2 linked regions of the Saccharothrix espanaensis DSM 44229 genome follow. Each later gene encodes a partner of the first gene's protein in a complex. Links are inferred from orthologs where the notes say so. Each region holds a gene or a part of one and is shown on either strand. Other genes may lie near its edges. The genes, in order: nusB and rpsJ.

Region 1 (3,135 bases):
GCTGGTCGAGGAGCTGCGGCTGGTCAAGGACGACGCGGAGATCGAGGCGCTGCGGATGGCGTGCGCGGCGGCCGACCGGGCGCTGGCCGGCCTGATCGAGCACGGCGGCCTGCGCGCCGGGCGCACCGAGCGGGAGATCGCCCGCGAGCTGGAGAGCCGGATGCTCGACCACGGCGCGTCCGGCCCGAGCTTCGAGAGCATCGTCGCGGCCGGCGCGAACTCCGCCGTGCCGCACCACCGCCCGACCGACGCCGTCGTGCACGCGGGCGACTTCGTGAAGCTGGACTTCGGCGCCCTGGTCGACGGCTACCACTCCGACATGACCCGCACCCTGGTGGTGGGTCAGGCCGCGGACTGGCAGCGGGACCTGTACGAGCTGGTCGCGGCCTCGCAGGCGGCCGGTCGGCAGGCGCTCGCTCCGGGCACCGCCCTGGACGCGGTGGACGCGGCGGCGCGCGGCGTGATCGAGGAGGCGGGCTACGGCGAGCAGTTCCTGCACGGCCTCGGCCACGGCGTCGGCCTCCAGATCCACGAGGCTCCGGCGCTGTCCAAGGCGGGGGCCGGTACACTTCTGCCCGGAATGGCGGTCACCGTCGAACCCGGCGTGTACCTGGCCGGGCGGGGCGGGGTCCGCATCGAGGACACGCTGGTGGTGCGCCAAGGCGCGCCCGAGCTCCTCACCCTGACCACGAAAGAGCTAGTGGTCGTCTGACGCCCGCACCCCGGACAACAGGAGAGCCCACCCCGTGGCCACCACCAACGACCTGAAGAACGGCCTGGTGCTGAACCTCGACGGCCAGCTGTGGACCGTCACCGCGTTCCAGCACGTCAAGCCGGGCAAAGGTGGCGCCTTCGTGCGCACCACGTTGAAGCACGTGCTGTCCGGCAAGGTCGTGGACCGGACCTTCAACGCGGGCACCAAGGTCGAGACGGCCACCGTGGACAAGCGGGGCATGACCTACCTGTACAAGGACGGCACCGACTTCGTCTTCATGGACGGTGACACGTTCGAGCAGCTCAGCGTCCCCGCCGAGACGGTGTCCGACGCGGCGAACTACATGCTGGAGAACCAGGAGGCGATCGTCGCCGTCCACGAGGGCGTCGCGCTCTACGTGGAGCTGCCGACGAGCGTCGAGCTGGTCATCAAGCACACCGACCCGGGCCTGCAGGGCGACCGCAGCACCGGCGGCACCAAGCCCGCCACGCTGGAGACCGACGCCGAGATCCAGGTCCCGCTGTTCGTCACGACCGGCGAGAAGATCAAGGTCGACACCCGCGACGGCCGGTACCTCGGCCGGGTCAACGGCTGACGTGGGAGCGCGCAGCAAGGCCCGGAAACGGGCCGTGGACGTCCTCTACGAGGCCGATCTGCGCGGTGTGGACGCGGTCACCCTGCTCGCGGAGCGGGTGGGCTCGCCGGACGTGCCGCCGATCAACGACTACACGATCAGCCTGGTGGAGGGTGTCACCGGGCACCGCTCCCGGATCGACGACCTGATCTCGGAGCACGCCGAGGGCTGGACGCTCCAGCGCATGCCGGGCGTGGACCGCGCCGTGCTGCGGCTGGGCCTCTACGAGCTGCTGTGGGCGGCCGACGTGCCGGACGCGGTCGCCATCGACGAGGCCGTGGAGCTGGCCAAGCAGCTCTCCACGGACGACTCGCCGCGCTTCGTCAACGGCGTGCTGGGCCGGATCGCGGTCATCGCGGACCAGCTGCGCGCGGTGCTCTAGGACACTTCTGCCCGGAACGGCCCTCGCGTGCTCGACGCGGGGGCCGTTCCGCACGTCCCGACCCGACCGGGACGTGCGGAAGAGGGGCCGCCGCGGCGTGCCGTGCCGGCCCTCTCTCGCGTCGCGCTCAGTCCTCCTTGGCCGGTCGGGCCTCGGGAGGCAGCACACCCCAGTCGATGAGCTGTTCGGTGAGCTCGCCCGGCGTCATGTCGTAGATGATCGCCAGGGAGCGCAGGTCCTCGGTCCGGATGGACAGCACCTTGCCGTTGTAGTCACCGCGCTGGCTCTGGATGGTGGCCGCGTACCGCGCGAGCGGCCCGACCTTCTCCGCCGGCAGCTGTTGCAGCCGTTCCAGGTTGATGACGATCTTCGTCGCGGGCTCGGCACCGGAGGGCACGCGGCCCTCCGGCAGCAGTTCCGCGACCGGCACCCCGTAGAAGTCGGCCAGCTCGGCGAGCTTCTGCACGGTCACGGCTCGGTCGCCGCGCTCGTACGAGCCGACGACCACGGCCTTCCAGCGACCGCCGGACTTCTGCTCGACGCCGTGCAAAGACAAGCCCTGCTGCTGGCGGATCGCGCGGAGCTTTGCCCCCAGCGCCTTGGCGTAGTCGCCCATGTGGCGGTTCTCCGTTCATTCGCCCCGTCAGCCGGTAGGGGACTGCCGCGGGGAGGCTTAGATCAATACGCAGAGTAATCATTGCTCTCCGTGGTCGCCAGGTCAAGCCGATCTCGCCGACGCAGGTGGGGCAAACCACCCGGACCACCCGGAAGATTGACCGGGAAAGCCTGATACGGTGCTGGTCAGCCCGGTCTGAGCCGGGTGTCCGACGTCCTTTAAGGACCCGTCCAGCGAGGCGGGGAAGGAGGTCCAACCGTGGCGCCACGTCAACGTGGCGCGACGGACCCGGCCGGGGAGCGAGAGCTCCTGTCGGCCGGTGACGTCGCGCGTACCGTCGCCCGAATGGCCCATCAGATCATCGAGAAGACGGCTCTCGATGCACCCAGCGCACCCGCGGTAGTCCTGATGGGGATTCCAAGCCGGGGTGCGCCCCTCGCCCGCAGGCTCGCGGTCAAGATCCGGGAATTCAGCGGTGTGGCGGTACCCACCGGCACCCTGGACGTGACTCTGCATCGGGACGACCTGCGGCGCGGCCCGACCCGGCCACTTGAGACGACCAAGCTCCCGGATGGCGGTATCGACGACCGCCTGGTCGTCCTGGTCGACGACGTCCTGTTCTCCGGCCGCACGATCCGGGCCGCCTTGGACGCGCTGCGCGACCACGGCCGCCCGCGCGCCGTGCAGCTCGCGGTGCTGGTCGACCGGGGCCACCGCGAACTGCCGATCCGCGCGGACTACGTCGGCAAGAACGTCCCCACCGCCCGGTCCGAGGAGGTCCACGTGCT
Region 2 (3,271 bases), 1.7 Mb from region 1 along the record:
CTCGATCGGCTTGCTCTCGGCGGACAGCGTCACGATGGCGCGCTTGGTGTCCTTGCGCTTGCCGAAGCCCGTCCGGGTGCGCTTGCGCTTGCCCTGGCGGTTGATCGTGTTGACGCTGACGACCTTGACGCCGAAGACCTTCTCCACGGCAATCTTGATCTGGGTCTTGTTCGAGCCGGGGGCCACCACGAAGGTGTACTTGTTCTCCTCCAGGAGCCCGTAGGACTTCTCGGAGATGACCGGCGCGAGCAGGATGTCCCTGTGGTCGGGGATCACTTCTCGTCCTCCACTTCGGACGAACCGGCGACCGCCTCGGCCGAGCCCTTGCCCTGCTGGGCCTTGCTCGCCAGGAACACGTCCAGAGCGTCCTTGGTGAACACCACGTCGTCGTTGACGAGCACGTCGTAGGTGTTCAGCTGGTCCGGGGCGATGATGTGCACGTGCGTGAGGTTGCGCAGGCTGACCCACGACACTTCCTCGGTGCGCAGCAGCACGACCAGCACCCGACGGGCCTCGGTCACCGACTCCAGGACCTTGCGGGCGGTCTTCGTCGACGGGGTGTCACCCGAGACGAAGCCGCTCACCACGTGGACCTGGCCGGCGCGCGCCCGGTCGGAGAGGGCACCGCGCAGGGCGGCGGCCTTCATCTTCTTGGGGGTGCGCTGGCTGTAGTCGCGCGGCTGGGGGCCGTGCACGACGCCACCACCGGCGAACTGGGGCGCGCGGGTCGAACCCTGGCGGGCCCGGCCGGTGCCCTTCTGCCGATACGGCTTCTTGCCACCGCCGGACACCTCGCCGCGGGTCTTCGTGGAGTGCGTGCCCTGGCGGGCCGCGGCCAACTGGGCCACGACGACCTGGTGCAGCAGGGCCACGTTCGCCTGCGCGTCGAAGACGGACGGGGGCAGCTCGACGTTGCCGTCGGTCTTGCCGTCCGGGGTGCGGACCTCAACGGACGTCATGATCAGGCACCACCCTTCGCAGCGGTCTTGACGAACACGGTGCCGCCCTTGGGACCGGGCACCGCGCCCTTGATGAGCAGCAGGCCCGACTCGACGTCGACCCGGTGCACCTTCAAGTTCTGGGTGGTCACGCGCACGTGGCCCATGCGGCCCGCCATGCGCAGGCCCTTGAACACGCGGCCGGGCGTGGCGCAGCCACCGATGGAGCCGGGCGAGCGGTGCTTGCGCTGCGTGCCGTGGCTCGCGCCCAGGCCGTGGAAGCCGTGCCGCTTCATGACACCAGCGGTGCCCTTGCCCTTGCTCGTGCCGACCACGTCGACCACCACGCCGGCCTCGAAGACCTCGGCGGTGATTTCCTGGCCGACCTGGTACTCGGACGCGTCCGTGGTGCGCAGCTCCGCCAACTGCCGGCGGGGCGTGACGCCCGCCTTGGCGTAGTGGCCCGCGACGGGCTTCTTGACCTTGCGCGGGTCGATCGCGCCGAAGGCCAACTGCACGGCCGAGTAGCCGTCGTTCTCCTGGGTCCGGATCTGGGTGACCACGTTCGGCTCTGCCTTGACGACGGTGACCGGCACGATCCGGTTGTTCTCGTCGAAGACCTGAGTCATTCCGAGCTTGGTGCCCAGGAGGCCCTTAACCTGCCTGTCAGACATTGGTCTCGTTACTCTCCGCGTCCAACGCTTACTGGATGTTGACGTCGACGCTCGCCGGCAGGTCGATGCGCATGAGCGCGTCCACCGTCTTCGGCGTCGGGTCGAGGATGTCGATCAGACGCTTGTGCGTGCGCATCTCGAAGTGCTCGCGCGAGTCCTTGTACTTGTGCGGCGAGCGGATGACGCAGTAGACGTTCTTCTCAGTGGGCAGCGGCACAGGCCCGACGACCCGAGCGCCGGTGCGCGTCACGGTCTCGACGATCTTGCGCGCAGACGCGTCGATCGCCTCGTGGTCGTAGGCCTTGAGCCGGATGCGGATCTTCTGTCCCGCCATGATGGCTTGCCGTTCCTCTGCTTCTCGATACCGCTGCGGTGCGGGCAACCGGAATGAGGCCGCGAAGCCTCCGGCGCGTACCGCCCCCTATTCAGGACTGACACCTCAGCGGTGTCACGGTGCCCGGTCCACGCGGTCGGGCGTGTCGCGCCCTTGGCCACAGACCGGTCCCACTGATGAAACCTTGTGGGATTTGTCGTGCTGTTCGATCCCCTCGTGACGGAGCGGCCGGGTTCCGATGGAACCGGCCGCCCCGTGACGAGCAACCCGTCAATGGTCGCACACCGGGGTGCGCAGACCAAATCGGGGGTCGAGAAACTAGAGCGAGGTCACTTGAGGATCTTGGTGACCGAGCCCGCGCCGACCGTGCGGCCACCCTCGCGGATGGCGAACCGCAGGCCCTCGTCCATGGCGATCGGCTGGATCAGCTTCACGGCCATGGTCGTGGTGTCGCCCGGCATGACCATCTCGGTGCCCTCGGGGAGGGTCACGACGCCGGTCACGTCGGTGGTGCGGAAGTAGAACTGCGGGCGGTAGTTGTTGAAGAACGGCGTGTGGCGGCCGCCCTCGTCCTTCGACAGGATGTAGACCTGCGCGTCGAACTCGGTGTGCGGGGTCGTGGTGCCCGGCTTCACGATGACCATGCCGCGCTCCACCTCCTCGCGCTTCACGCCACGCAGCAGCAGGGCGGCGTTGTCGCCGGCCTGGCCCTCGTCGAGGAACTTCTTGAACATCTCGATCGAGGTGACCGTGGTCTTCTTCGAGGTCTCCTTGATGCCGACGATCTCGACCTCTTCGTTGACCTTGACGATGCCGCGCTCGATACGACCGGTGACCACGGTGCCGCGGCCGGTGATCGTGAACACGTCCTCGACCGGCATCAGGAACGGCCGGTCGACCTCGCGCTCGGGCTCCGGGATGTTCTCGTCCACGGCGGCCATCAGGCCGAGGAGCGCCTTGCCCCACTCGGCGTCGCCCTCGAGCGCCTTCAGCGCCGAGACGCGCACGACCGGCAGGTCGTCGCCCGGGAACTCGTACTCGGAGAGCAGCTCGCGGACCTCGAGCTCGACGAGCTCCAGGATCTCCTCGTCGTCCACCATGTCGGCCTTGTTCAGGGCCACCACGATGTAGGGCACGCCGACCTGGCGGGCCAGGAGCACGTGCTCCTTGGTCTGCGGCATCGGGCCGTCGGTCGCCGCGACCACCAGGATGGCGCCGTCCATCTGCGCCGCACCGGTGATCATGTTCTTGATGTAGTCGGCGTGACCGGGGCAGTCGACGTGCGCGTAGTGCCGGTTCGCGGTCTGGTACTCGATGTGCGCGAT

Evidence for each region.
Region 2: the proteins of nusB (region 1) and rpsJ are in contact, whole or in part, in a solved structure (PDB 3D3B), measured with the Escherichia coli proteins. The link is inferred for Saccharothrix espanaensis DSM 44229 from one-to-one orthologs.

Annotation. Positions count from the first base shown.
Region 1 is NC_019673.1:7,060,115-7,063,249, reverse strand. Bases 202-3,021 are described here. They hold nusB (transcription antitermination factor NusB), read left to right. Parts: upstream 202-1,311; coding sequence 1,312-1,731; downstream 1,732-3,021. Other genes in these bases: pyrR (bifunctional pyr operon transcriptional regulator/uracil phosphoribosyltransferase PyrR), read left to right, coding at 2,606-3,021; bldD (transcriptional regulator BldD), read right to left, coding at 1,859-2,347; efp (elongation factor P), read left to right, coding at 747-1,310; BN6_RS30450 (M24 family metallopeptidase), read left to right, coding at 202-712. Also shown: more of BN6_RS30450, read left to right, coding at 1-201; more of pyrR, read left to right, coding at 3,022-3,135. UniProt on the Escherichia coli protein: Part of the processive rRNA transcription and antitermination complex (rrnTAC). The complex forms an RNA-chaperone ring around the RNA exit tunnel of RNA polymerase (RNAP).
Region 2 is NC_019673.1:8,754,207-8,757,477, forward strand. What follows is about bases 294-3,249. They hold rpsJ (30S ribosomal protein S10), read right to left. Parts: upstream 1,947-3,249; coding sequence 1,641-1,946; downstream 294-1,640. Other genes in these bases: rplD (50S ribosomal protein L4), read right to left, coding at 294-959; rplC (50S ribosomal protein L3), read right to left, coding at 962-1,612; tuf (elongation factor Tu), read right to left, coding at 2,276-3,249. In the rest of the region: rplW (50S ribosomal protein L23), read right to left, coding at 1-276; more of rplD, read right to left, coding at 273-293; more of tuf, read right to left, coding at 3,250-3,271. UniProt on the Escherichia coli protein: Involved in the binding of tRNA to the ribosomes. Part of the processive rRNA transcription and antitermination complex (rrnTAC). The complex forms an RNA-chaperone ring around the RNA exit tunnel of RNA polymerase (RNAP).